One region of the Shimazuella sp. NTD248 genome, then DNA from elsewhere that is predicted to be linked to it. Evidence: a T-box and tRNA genes for the amino acid it is inferred to sense, from the RefSeq annotation. Region 1 holds a T-box; the other holds one or more tRNA genes.

What was found. A T-box is a leader RNA that pairs with one kind of tRNA and senses whether it is charged. The one in region 1 lies ahead of trpS (tryptophan--tRNA ligase), so its partner is inferred to be a tRNA-Trp.
Region 2: it has a tRNA-Trp gene. The T-box ahead of trpS (tryptophan--tRNA ligase) is inferred to sense a tRNA for this amino acid. The anticodon was not compared.

Annotation. Positions count from the first base shown of each region.
Region 1 is NZ_JCAJZT010000008.1:126,803-133,683, reverse strand. It holds gene tkt (transketolase) at 1-1,720, shown strand, start outside; gene deoC (deoxyribose-phosphate aldolase) at 1,742-2,413, shown strand; gene AC5WOE_RS16905 (4'-phosphopantetheinyl transferase family protein) at 2,445-3,143, opposite strand; T-box leader at 3,326-3,515, shown strand; gene trpS (tryptophan--tRNA ligase) at 3,563-4,546, shown strand; gene AC5WOE_RS16895 (class I SAM-dependent methyltransferase) at 4,748-5,740, shown strand; gene AC5WOE_RS16890 (hypothetical protein) at 6,115-6,624, shown strand.
Region 2 is NZ_JCAJZT010000001.1:547,436-554,316, reverse strand. It holds gene AC5WOE_RS03020 (hypothetical protein) at 1-950, opposite strand, end outside; gene AC5WOE_RS03015 (ATP-grasp domain-containing protein) at 1,427-2,668, shown strand; gene AC5WOE_RS03010 (ATP-grasp domain-containing protein) at 2,665-3,870, shown strand; tRNA gene AC5WOE_RS03005 (tRNA-Ser) at 4,488-4,579, shown strand; tRNA gene AC5WOE_RS03000 (tRNA-Phe) at 4,594-4,669, shown strand; tRNA gene AC5WOE_RS02995 (tRNA-Thr) at 4,689-4,764, shown strand; tRNA gene AC5WOE_RS02990 (tRNA-Trp) at 4,808-4,881, shown strand; gene AC5WOE_RS02985 (YugN family protein) at 5,036-5,455, opposite strand; tRNA gene AC5WOE_RS02980 (tRNA-Cys) at 5,633-5,706, shown strand; tRNA gene AC5WOE_RS02975 (tRNA-Leu) at 5,740-5,827, shown strand; tRNA gene AC5WOE_RS02970 (tRNA-Arg) at 5,892-5,968, shown strand; tRNA gene AC5WOE_RS02965 (tRNA-Arg) at 6,010-6,086, shown strand; gene AC5WOE_RS02960 (hypothetical protein) at 6,218-6,880, opposite strand.

The DNA of each region.
Region 1 (6,881 bases):
AAGTATCACTCATGGACATCCTGAGTACGGGTATCCAGCAGGAATGGAAGCAACAACAGGACCACTTGGCCAAGGAATTGGCATGGCTGTTGGCATGGCGATGGCAGAAGCACATTTAGCCAAAGTATATAACCGGGATCCATATAAGGTAGTCGATCACTATACCTATGTGATCTGTGGAGATGGGGATTTGATGGAGGGTGTAGCTGCTGAAGCTGCTTCTTTAGCAGGACACCTCAGTTTAGGAAAATTAATTGTTCTCTATGATTCCAATGATATTTGTTTGGATGGTGACCTCGATCAAGCTTTTACAGAGAAAGTCTCAGATCGGTTTGGCGCCTATGGCTGGCAGTATTTACGTGTAGAAGATGGAAATACTGCATCAGCGATTGGAGAAAAAATCAAAGAAGCAAAAGCTGATCGAGAACGTCCTACTTTAATCGAGATCAAAACAGTGATTGGTTTTGGAAGTCCAAATAAAGCCGGAAAATCAGCAGCGCACGGAGCACCACTCGGTTCCAAGGAAACCGAATTGACAAAAGAAGCACTTGGTTGGGAGTATCCTCCTTTCACTATACCAGATGCAGTGAAAACGTTTGTTGAGACCTTTATAGAAAAAGGGGTACAGGAAGAAGAGCAGTGGAATCAATTAGTGAAAAGATATGAACAATCCTATCCTGAGCTTGCAGCACAATTCAAAGGAATTGTAGCAGGAGAGTTGCCAGATGGATGGGATGAACTCTTGCCTGAATATGATTCCTTTTCGAAACCCTTAGCTACGCGTGAAGCATCAGAAGTGGCGCTAAATGCACTCGCAAATCGAGTTCCATCTTTGATGGGAGGATCAGCAGATTTAGCATCATCCAATAAAACACACCTCAAAGACTATTCGATTTTTAGTAAAACTGCTTATGAGGGTAGAAATATTTGGTTTGGAATTCGAGAGCATGCGATGGGAGCAGCATTAAATGGTCTGTCTCTTCATGGAGGAATCCGTCCATATGGTGCAACATTCTTTGTCTTCTCTGATTATTTACGTCCTGTTTTTCGACTTGCAGCAATGATGGGTCTGCCAGTCATGTATATTTTTACACATGATAGTATTGCGGTGGGAGAAGATGGACCGACTCACGAACCAGTTGAACATTTAGCCTCTCTGCGTGCGATTCCGAACTTAACAGTAATTCGCCCTGCTGATGCAAGTGAGACATTAGCTGCCTATCGATATGCATTGAGCCAATCAGATGGCCCTGTCGCTTTTATTTTATCGCGCCAAAAACTGCCCCATCTCACCTTGGATAAAGCAAACGATGGAGTAACTCGAGGAGCCTACATACTCGCTGATCCAACAGATGGGAAACAACCCGAAATTATTCTCATCGCTACCGGTTCAGAAGTAAGTCTCGCTGTAGAGGCCCATCAAACATTAGCAAACGAAGGCATTCCAACACGGGTTGTAAGTATGCCAAGCTGGGAATTATTTGAAAAACAATCAGTAGAATATCAAAAATCGGTATTATCTCCATCTATCCCCCATCGGTTAGCAATTGAAATGGCTTATCCACTAGGTTGGGAGCGTTATACGGGAAGCCAAGGAAAGATAGTCGGTGTCACTGGCTATGGTACATCTGCACCTGGTGAAGTAGTGATGGAGAAGTATGGCTTTACCGTTGCTCATATCGTAGAGGAAGCTAAGAAATTAAAAGTAAATGAATCTTAATCATAACTGGAGGATTTATGTATGCAGGAATATGCTAAATTAATAGATCACACTTTGTTAAAAGCTGATGCGACTACAGCAGATATTCAAAAGTTAGCGAAAGAAGCTAAGAAATATCATTTTGCTTCAGTTTGCGTCAATCCTAGTCAAGTTCCTACTTCATTTGAAGTGTTGAAGGATACACCAAGTGTGAAAGTCTGCACCGTTATCGGATTTCCTCTTGGAGCTACTACAACAGAAAGTAAAGTTTTTGAAACCAAGGTTGCTACCCAGCAAGGAGCAACGGAAGTAGATATGGTTATTCATCTCGGTAGTCTCAAACAAGGAGATGATACATATGTACGAAATGATATACAAGCTGTTGTAGAAGAAGCGAGAGGAAAAGCATTAGTAAAAGTAATTTTGGAGACATGTTTGCTCACAGAGGAACAAATTGTCCGTGCTTGCAATCTAGCAGTCCAAGCAGGTGCAGACTTTGTCAAGACTTCTACTGGTTTTTCTACAGGAGGTGCAACAGTAGAAGCAGTAGCACTCATGAGAAAGACAGTTGGAGATCAGTTAGGTGTGAAAGCATCTGGAGGAATTCGAAGTGCTGCTGATGTAAAAGCGATGATCGAAGCAGGAGCAAGCAGGATCGGAGCTAGTGCAGGTGTAGAAATTGTCACAGGTGGAAAAGCTACAACTGACTACTAATACGTCTAACTACCAGATTTCTCTCCACATACTAGGATTGGAGAGAAATCTTTTTTATTTCAACTGTAGAGTCTTTTGGAAATGCTACAGCTCCAAGGTAATCCTCATGTTCGAATGATACGATGGACAGTTTTTCAACATTCATTGGATTTGCTCTATCTTCTAAAAGTTGAGGTTGTTCATCAAAACTGATTGTTACCTGTTCTACAGGGTAGGATAAACCCATTCCAATAGCTTTAATGTATGCTTCTTTTCTCGTCCAAGCTCGATAAAAAGCAAGCTGTTGTTCAGCGGCATTCAACTTACAAAAAGATTTACGTTCCTTGATAGATAAGAAATGTCTCGTCAAAGAAACATAGTCCTCAAGCGGTTTTATCTGTTCAATATCGGCCCCAACTGGACGAGCTGCAATTGCTATTGCTGCTAATCGTTCCGAATGACTGAGGTTAAAATGTAAAGAGCAAGAAGGGCTGACCAACTCAGGTTTTCCGAATGCATTGAAATGATAACGAATGTCTCTAGGGTTACAAGCTATATAAGAAGCAATAAGCTGACGCATCATACCGTGACTAATTACATATTTTTTCTGGTGGGCTGGAAAGTGAAATTTTTTCGCTTTCTCTTGTTCTTCCACTGATAATATGGAAAGGAATTCTTTTTCATTGTAATCATTTGGATCAATGGAAAATAAATAGAGGTCTACTTGTGTAGGGCAAGGTAAGTTTCGCATAAAAATCCTTTCTTTACAGGGGTATTTCTTTATTCAGAAATTAAATCTATTTTAAGTTTTTTCACTTTTCCATCTTCCTTTATCGTAATATTTTGCCTATAATAATACTTCTCGTCAAGTGTAATAGGTGAAAAACACTTTGACTTAAATGATAATTGATGCTATTCTTTTGCAAAATAGGATAAAAAGCAGTGAACAAGAAAAGTACACTTTATTATCTTTTTGCAGAGAGCTTGTGGATGGTGGAAACAAGTAAAGGAATTTAGTGGAATGGGCTTGGGAGCTTTTTCGTTTGCTCACGTTACGAGTTTAGAGTGATTTTCTACTACAGAAAATAACTAGGGTGGCAACGCGGTCTATTTCGTCCCTAATCGTGGGACGATGTAGGCTTTTTTTATTTTGAAGGAGGAAAAGGATCGATGGCAGTAGTTTTTTCTGGTGTTCAACCAAGTGGAACGCTAACTTTAGGAAATTATTTAGGTGCAATTAAACATTTTGTCGATTATCAAGAAGAAGAACAAAGTTATTTTTGTATTGTTAATCAGCATGCGATTACTGTTCCACAGGATCCAAAGGAATTACGAGAAAATACGAGGAGTTTGGCTGCACTTTATTTAGCAGTTGGACTAGACCCTCAAAAGACGACTTTATTTGTACAATCAGACGTAGTAGAACATGCTCAGCTCGCATGGGTGATGCAGACAATTGCCTATGTAGGGGAATTGGAAAGAATGACTCAATATAAAGAAAAAGCGGCAAATAAAGGGGAATCGATCCCTGCTGGATTGCTTACCTATCCTCCATTGATGGCAGCTGATATGTTACTCTACAAAGCTACGGATGTACCAGTAGGAGAAGATCAAAGACAACATATTGAATTTACCCGAGACTTGGCGCAACGATTCAACCACCGTTATGGTGAACTGTTTCCTCTGCCCAAAATGCGAGCACCGAAAGTGGGAGCAAGGATCATGTCTTTGCAAGATCCGACTAAAAAAATGAGCAAATCAGACCCAAACCAAAATGCAACCATTCGACTATTGGACAACGAAAAGGACATATTGAAAAAATTAAAACGGGCTCAAACGGATTCAGATAATACAATTCGTTTTGATAAGGAAAATAAGCCTGGAGTTTCCAATCTCCTAGCGATTTATTCTCTGTGTTCCGGAAAGAGTATAGATGAGCTCGAGCAAGAATACGATGGCAAAGGATACGGTCATCTCAAAGTAGATACAGCAGAAGCAGTGATCGAAATTCTTCGACCCGTTCAAGCTCGTTATCAAGAACTTATTTCCACATCTGAACTGGATCGCATTTTAGATGAAGGTGCAGCCAAAGCAAGAGAAGTAGCAGCAGCAACGATGAGAGAAGTAGAGCAAGCTATGGGCTTAAAGCGTTAAAGGTTTTTAGCGATAAGTAAATATTTACAAAATAACAAAAGACTAGTAGAGGAGAACTTTGCTAGTCTTTTGTGTTTTGTGAGATGGAAAACTAAAAATGAAATAAGAGTTTCTTTCTTTTAAAGAATATAATAATATTTCATATAATAAGTCTATTATAGCTCTTCTCATCTCTGTGATGACACCTTAGGAGTGATAACGATGGCAAAAGCTTTGTTTTCTTCAGATGTAAAAACAAAAACAAGTGAAATGATGTTCACCTATGGAATTAGTTGCCATGCCATTTTGGTTCTGCATGCTGTTGGTTTACTACCAATAATAGAAAAGAGACCGATAAAAAAAGAGGAGCTTACAAAAAACGAAAAATTTCCTCAACCAATGGCGATCATAGGAGCATTTCAAGCATTGACTTATGCAAATATCGTAAAAGATGATGAAGATCAATATGTTTTGACAGAGTCTGGGAGAGATGTAGTGGAAAATATCGATATGTTTATCCACTGGTATAATGCATATGGAAATTTAATGGCTAAAAGCGTGGATATCGCCAAAAATTTATATGTTCCTGCACCTGAAAAAGATTATGATTTAGATCAAGTGGCATACTCTGCTTCATTGATCAAGAGAAGATTAATCAAACCAGTCTTAAAAGAGATCATTTCAGAACTAGAGCCACAAGGTGTTCTATGTGATATGGGTTGCAGCTCAGGAGAATTATTGATATCCCTATGTGAGGAATTAGAGATAGATGGATTAGGTTTTGAAAAAAGTCCAAGAATGGTAGAACTAGCAAATAAAAATATTCAGATGAACACAGTAGGAAATATCCATGCTTATTATGCGGATTATACCAGTATCAGAGGTGTATATCCGGAAGTAGATCTATTAATCTGTGACTTTTTCATGCATCATATAACGGATGATCGAACTTGTGTAGAAATGTTACGATCGTTTAAGACCACCTTTCCAAATAGTCGTTATATGCTTTTTATGGACAACTATACGCCAGAAATAGGTGCACAGTCAGCAGAGTCATTTGCTCCAGCATTTGATTTTGTGCATCGTCTACAAAATATTGATACACGAAATTACTCATCACTGGAAGGGATCATTAACAATACGGGATATGATTTAGTTAAACGAATCGATTTAGATATTGCCAATAGTTACTTATGGCTGTTAAAAATGAATTAAATAAAATACAAGGGTGACTGGCAGGAATATTTCTTGCCAGTCACCTTTTTGATAAGATGAAAAAAATGCGAATATCGTAAATCATTTGGAAAGGCAGGATATTTTATGAGTGGCGATTTGATAGGAAAAAAATTTTCTTATACCTGGAGCATGCAGAAGGTTGTAGGATAAATTCATAACCCTTTTTATTTTTTGATAGAATATGTTATGAAAGATTACAATAAAAAATATCCTTTAGACAGATAAAAGTTTTCCAAAAACTATTTACAAAAGTAAGAATTAATCAAATAATAAATGGAAATAGGGTGATAGGTAGTGAGGAAGTTTGGGTTTATTTAGGAACATCTAGTTTATAAGAATGAAGAGGTAATGCAATGGAGAAAATTACAGAAATAGCAAATGTATATCATGACTTTTTAACTGATGCCAATCAAGAAGATGAGAAAGCGGTTTCAGCAATTGAATTACTTTATTCAGAATTAGAAGATACTAAAATAAGAATGGAGTTATTATTTCTTAGGCAATTTGCCCTTTATTATATTTTGTTCAGAAGAATAGAAGATTCGTCCGTTGCCGATATTATTTTTCAAGAAGTACATGCTCGGACTTTTCAAAATGTATGGAGATGGGATATAGACAGTAAAAATAAGAGCATTTTAGTAGCTAAGGAATATACCAATCGAACAAATGATATGGAATTTAATTCCGAGGAAGAAAAGTTAGAAGCAATTGGACGCTTATTTAGTGAAAGGTTAGTAGAAAAACATTCCGATCCTCTTATCCAGCTAGGAAAGAGAGTTTCCATGAGGAATTTAGCATTTATCAATACAACACTAGATTATGCAAGAGAAAAAGGCATGTCATTTATATCTTACTTTTTTTAATTAAATAATGAAGATAGAATTTCCCATAAGCTGTAGGAATTAAAAAAATATGCAATTCATACAAAACGAATGTTTGTTTTTTTGTGAATTGTGATAAAATAACATATGTAAGGGTGACGAACCAGGGAAAGGTGATCTCACAGAAATCCGAGAAAGACCCTCTCGGAATGTTATTTTTAACATTTGTCAATTAACTTTGTTGTTTCTGTTGGAGGTTTCCTATGGGTAAGAAGATTGGTAGCAACGAAGAGGGCGAT
Region 2 (6,881 bases), on a different contig from region 1:
TCTGGATGTTGATCCCATAGCTCAGGAAATGCTTCTTCGCGTTCCTCTGGTTCTTCCAAGTAGGCATTTGGTGTTGCTTGCCAAGTAGAGCTGCTATAGGTAAACCGTGTACTGTGGTGATAAAGAAGATGATTTAGAACCCAGTTTTCTTTGTAGGACTCAACATATTTGATTTGATCAGTACTTGGAAGTTCTAGACGAATTTGTTTTGCATCGTGCTTAGAATATTGCAGCAGCACCTCGGTAGCAAAATGAATATAGTCTTTCACGTTATGTTTTCCTAAGTTTCGTAAGGTGCGCCATGTTCTTTTTGCTAAATAGCTTCTTGTTTTTGGGGAATAAGCAAGTTTTGTCTCTGTTTTTTGTGTTTGTTGAGTAGGTGAGGAAATACGCACATAGTAATCTCGATCTTTCTCAAAACGATATGCCAGTCGAGATAAAATCTCTATATCTTGCTTTCTTTCTGCTAGTTTAAAGATAGCTTTTAAATAGCGCAGATAGTTTTTGTTGAGAGCGCTGTAGAGATACTTATTATTTCGGTAATTGTAATAATAGTAACCGATATATACACCTGCTTCGTTAGTGTATCGGTTGAATTCTTGATAGTTATAGTATTGGAGTAATTTTTTCAATCCTTCTCTCGCCAGTGGGTGATCAGTTAAATAGAGAGTCCAAATCCAAGATCTGTCCCGTTTCAGGACCTGATGCATATTGATGTAATCATAACGCTGTGTTTTTTCATTCCATATGTACTGACTTTCTAAAAGAATAGCGAATTTGATCAGTTGATCGCTAAAATTTGGGTCATTTTTGATCAGTAATATTTGTAGGTCTGCTGGAAGTGAGGCGAGAGGCTGTTCGGCTTCCCACCAAGCTACATGATTCTGAAGTTGATCCCATTCTTGTTTGAATGTAGCATCCTCTTTTTTGCGGATCTGTTTTTTTAGCACAAGCTCGCTCCTTTCTATTGTAGATAAGGATGAGTTTTACCTTATCTAGCTGGACACTAGGTTGTAAGTTTATACCTTAAATAAATATAAAACCTGACCCATTGAAAGGTCAGGTCATATCACAATGGTTTCGATGCTGAAACATATGCTAAAAATGATGATTATAAATAAATATATATGATTTTGGAGAATTCCGTCAAGAATGAACCGAAAATATATTCGCAATAGTTTGGGGTGGATCTAAATAGGATGAACAAGAAAATGGTATATGGAAACTCATGTCATCTTTTTTACCTGTGTAGGTGTCAATGAAGTGGTCATAATAGCTTCTCTTGATAAATTTTCTTGTGATTTGATTTTTTTATATCTTCTTTACATAAATTTATTTTTAATAGTAATAAATATCAATATATTAGAGTGTGCAATATGTTAATAATATATATAATTAACTTTATATTAAGAAAGGGGTAGTTTAAATGAGTGTTCTTATTTTAAACAGATTTCCGTATATTTGGAATACTTATAATAATTTTAATGAAATTTCAAATAAGGTTGTTTTTATTAGCGATCAAAAAGTAATGGAGCCATATTTTGTAGATTCATTTGCACACTATGAAGAATTTACTAGCTTTCATAACAATGATGCTGTTTCTTTGCGTGCAATTGATTTGCATGCAACATACCAATTTGAACATATTGTTGCTGTATCAGAGTATGATTTGGTTCGAGCAGCTGAATTAAGAGAACATCTAGGAATTGATGGTCAAAAGGTACACAGTGCAATACAATTTCGCAATAAAATTAGAATGAAAGAAGCCCTGAGAGCGAAATGTCAAAAAATCCGTATTCCAATATTTAAACAAGTGGAAGATATCTTTGATCTCCTTCATTTTATTGATGAAGTTGGCTATCCCATTATTTTGAAGCCGATTGATGGTGCAGGAGCTACAGGAATCACTGTACTACACAACGAGACGGATCTTTTGGAGTTTGCAAAGAGTGGTCTTCATCACAAAATGGACGCAGAACAATTTTTTGAAGGAGAAGAATATCATATTGATGGTGTTATTGAGGATAATGAATTGAAGTTGATATGTGCTTCAAAATATTTAGAGCCAATGTTTCATTATCAGAATCAAACATTCATTTCTGGCAGTTATATGATGCACAATGATAATCCATATAAAAATCAAATAGAAGAAGCGATGGCAGAAGTCATTCGAATATTGGATTTTCCTTCTCATGCAGTATTTCATGGAGAATGTTTGGTAACCTCGACAGGAGAAATTATTTTTATTGAAATTGCATGTCGACCCGGCGGCGGACGTATATCAAAAACAATGGAAGTGGCTTATGGAAAAGATTTATTGCTTGTATCTGCAGAGTTGCAAGCTGGTATTGCTTTTGGGCAAAATTTGCTCGGACAAGCTCCCGCCCGACTGAGTGGTTCAGTGCAGGCGTTGTCAAAAGAGGGGGAATTGGTATCTTTCCCTAAGTGTGAACCGCCAGATTGGGTTTATGAATATATACAAGATGTACCAGAAGGGACATCTTTCAGTGATCCCAAAAATAGTTGTGATTCAGTAGCTTCTTTTGTAGTAATTGGAGAAACAGAAGAAGAAGTAAGGACACGATTACAAAACGTTCTGAAATGGTTTGACACAAATACAATATGGATGGCAGCTGGAAATAGATCAGAAGGAGAAACGAACGAATGACCATACTAATCCTTGAAAATCTACCTTATACCGCCTGTCCCTTAAAACAAGTATTCTCCACTACAACAGAAGAATTAGTCGTTTTGGCCTCTGATCATGTTAAGCATACGTTTGATAGAAAGGATTATCACCATATTGAATTTTTTCCAAATTATATTTCAAACGACCAAGTTATTCTTCGTGCCATTGAATTACATCAGACCTATCATTTTACTTCCGTTATCGCTTTACAAGAATATGATCTAGTAAGAGCAGCAAAACTGAGAGAATATTTAGGTATTCAAGGGCAAAGCGTTGCAAGTGCGATGGAATTTCGCAACAAATGGATCATGAAGCAAAAATTACGAGAGAATGATATTCCAGTTGCAGAGATGACCTTAGCACAAACCGGATTAGATATTTCCCGATTTGCCGATCAGTATGATTATCCGATCGTAGTCAAACCCATTGACGGTCTTGGTTCAGTTTCGACTTATGTTTTGCATCATCGGCAAGAACTAGAAAATTTTTTAGCAAACGAACAACTTTCGGAAGTATTAGTTGAGAAATATATTGATGGGGAATATTTTCATATTGATGGTTGGGTGGAAGACGGGGTCATTCAATTAACTACTGTGTCCAAATATTACAATGCACCACTTGCTTCGAGTTCGATGACATATCTAGGAAGTACGATGTTACATCCTCAAAATCCTTTGAGCCGGCGACTTTCCGCAGGAACCAGAAAAGTATTGGAGATTTTAGACACACCAGCAAATACCACATTTCATGCGGAATGGTTTCATACTCCGAATGATCAAATTATTTTTGGGGAGATTGGCAGCAGGACAGGTGGTGCAAAAGTATCTGACACACATAAACTTGCATACGATGTGTCATTGTTTGATATTCATGCTCAAATTTCTGTTGGACTTCCAGGTCCAGTATTGAAGGAAGAAGTGAAAATGAATCCCTCCCATTTAGCTGGATGGTTATTGGTGAACACTAAATATGGATTATTACATGTGAACTCTACCTTGTTTCCAGAATGGGTGAAAGTGGCCCAAATTACTGGAGAAGATGGAAAGTCATATGATCAAGCGCAATTAAGTGTCGATTCCATCGCTCAATTTGCTTTTGTAGGGAGGAATGAAGAAGAATTGTCGCAGCGGTTGAATCAGCTTATTTCTATTGTTGATGAGACATTTCAATGGGAGAACTAAATATACGCAAAATCCCTGTTTCCAGCAGGGATTTTGTTGAAAAAAATATAAAAATTTGAATCGCAGTATTAGGAATAGTTTGAGATAATTTGTTCAGGTGACTAATTGCTGCTTTATATATAGGAACCAAAAAAACCTAGCCAAATGAATTAGCTAGGTTTTAAAAAGTTATCTACGAAAACACCTTGATCTGGTAACGCCACTGAGCTAGCCCCCGTGGTGGGGGGTCGATTGTGGTAGCGGCTACGCCTACTTAGGCGGCCACAATCACCCCCCACCACGGTAGGGCTAGTATAGTAACGCGGGACCGGATGAAGTATGGGAATCTTACACGCAGATACGGCGTAACACCGTACACAAGAAAGCTAGATAACTTTTAGGTATATGTACACTGTTTGGAATACTAAAAAAATAGTAACATAGAATGTATGTTTTTGCAAATGAAAATATTATGTAGATAAATGCGATGCAAGTAGTGGGAAATGCTTCCACCCCGCTATATAACTAATAAATATTCGTTTTCGAAGCATCATTAAAATAAAATGAAAAAAAGAGTTGACAACAAACCTCATTACAGGTTAAGATAGATCTCGTTCCTGACAAAATCAAAGTGTTTTGGAGAGATGTCCGAGCTGGCCGAAGGAGCACGATTGGAAATCGTGTATACGTCACAAGCGTATCGAGGGTTCGAATCCCTCTCTCTCCGCCATCTTATACATAGATGGCTCGATAGCTCAGTCGGTAGAGCAGAGGACTGAAAATCCTCGTGTCGGCGGTTCGATTCCGTCTCGAGCCACCATTTGAATGTTTTTGAATATGCTGAAATAGCTCAGCTGGTAGAGCAACTGACTTGTAATCAGTAGGTCGCGGGTTCGAATCCTGCTTTCAGCACCACATATCATCATAGCCACCAATCCATTGTTGGTGGCTATGTTATAGGGGCGTAGTTTAATGGTAGAACAGAGGTCTCCAAAACCTCCAGTGTGGGTTCAATTCCTACCGCCCCTGCCAATACAAAAAGCCACTCTGCTTCTTGATGACAGGGTGGCTTTTTTCTGCATGAAAGACAGCTTAGTGACAAGTAATATCTTTTGTGGCGAACCTCTAGAGAAGTTATCTCTAGAGAAAATGGTTTGCGCTTTTTTATAGTTGGATTGTTTTCAACTTATATGTGTAACCCTTCCACTCGATTCACAATCTCTCTGGCCCTGTCTATCCATTTTTGATCAATGGGATGATCTTCTGCTGGGATAGGAGTTGTAAACTGATTCATCATTCCGCTAAAAACACCAGAATCCCCAGTAGGATCACTAGATTCATCTGTGCGAAATTCATGTTTGATTACAAATGGTTTTCCGATTCGAACGAGAGTATCTGGATCTCCGATATCACCTCGCACCGCAAATACAGGAATGCGAAGAAAATACCGGTTTCCATGTTCTTCTTCCCAGTCCAATGGTTTGTCGAAATAACCATGATCATATGCATAGCCGCCGCCTATGTGGAAATCTTCCTCTTCCAACTGATCAGAGAGACTGGCGAATTGTGTTTGTTTGTCTTCGATGGTAGATTCAATTGGTATCATGCTGGACATCCTTTTTTGTTATAGTGTTTGAGGTTTTAGGATTTCTCATTCATCCGAAATAATACAGCGATGAACAATAAAAGTTTAAACATGGCTTTGGGTGGAGTTCAAAATTTTATTATTGACTTTTGGTGGGATTATGTTAGAATATTCAAGTGTCACAAGATTGAGTGTTATGGCGGCATAGCCAAGTGGTAAGGCAGAGGTCTGCAAAACCTTTACCCCCGGTTCAAATCCGGGTGCCGCCTCCATTAAAAACTTTTTGTATAATTCCGCTTGCTTATGCGGGTGTGGCGGAATTGGCAGACGCGCAAGATTCAGGTTCTTGTGGTCATGATGACCGTGGAGGTTCAAATCCTCTCATCCGCACCAAAAAAGTGCTTGACTTTTATGTGTGAAAGAGTTATGATGGATTTCGTTGTTGCAAAATGAATACGGGCTCTTAGCTCAACTGGATAGAGTGTCTGACTACGGATCAGAAGGTTAGGGGTTCGACTCCTCTAGGGCCCGCCATTTTTTCAACAATGAATGATAACGTCTTGCAAAATGAATATGGGCTCTTAGCTCAACTGGATAGAGTGTCTGACTACGGATCAGAAGGTTAGGGGTTCGACTCCTCTAGGGCCCGCCAAACAAAAAGATGAAAGCACATGCTTTCATCTTTTTTGATCTTTCATGCAAGTTGTTAAATATAGTTACTATAAAATTTTGAATCCATTCTTTCAGTTTAATAGAATGGGAAAATGCAGTCCACTAGAGGAGTTATTTTCTTTGGAGAATTTCCCATTCTTTTTGATATTGTTCTGCAAGATTACATTTATTAGAAATGTACTTGCGCAAAGTGGCTGAATATTTATTTTTAAAAGTAGCATTGGATGGGTTAAATTCATATTCTGTTTTTGAATCTTCCATTTCTTTGAAGTAAGTATCACAAGCCAATCTTTTACTATAGGACGAATTTATATTGGTTAAAATAATAAAGTTATCTTCTGCACCGGGAATATACTTGATCATAAATCTTTCACCTTGGTTGGGATAGATATAACCATTCTCAGGGGCTGGATAAATGTTAAAGGCTGTGCTCTCAAATGTTGTTTGGATCGTTTTATTTGCTGTTGTAAGAATCAACAAGTAATAACGTTCAATTGGAATATCATTGTAAGTACTATTTGTCATTTCTGTTTTAGTTACCACTGCCTCAGCTATTTTCCCATTTTTATTCAAAAATACATTATTTAAATCGGTTCCCCAGATCACATTTACAATACCAATTAAGAAAAATAGAACAGAAATGACGACTCCAACAGTGCCCCGCTTGGAGTATTTAAATAATAAGGGAAGTACTATCCCGACGAAGATAAATCCAAAAAGTAAAAAAAATCGATAAGCCACCAAAAAATGAATAATATTTGAGAGAAAGCTCATG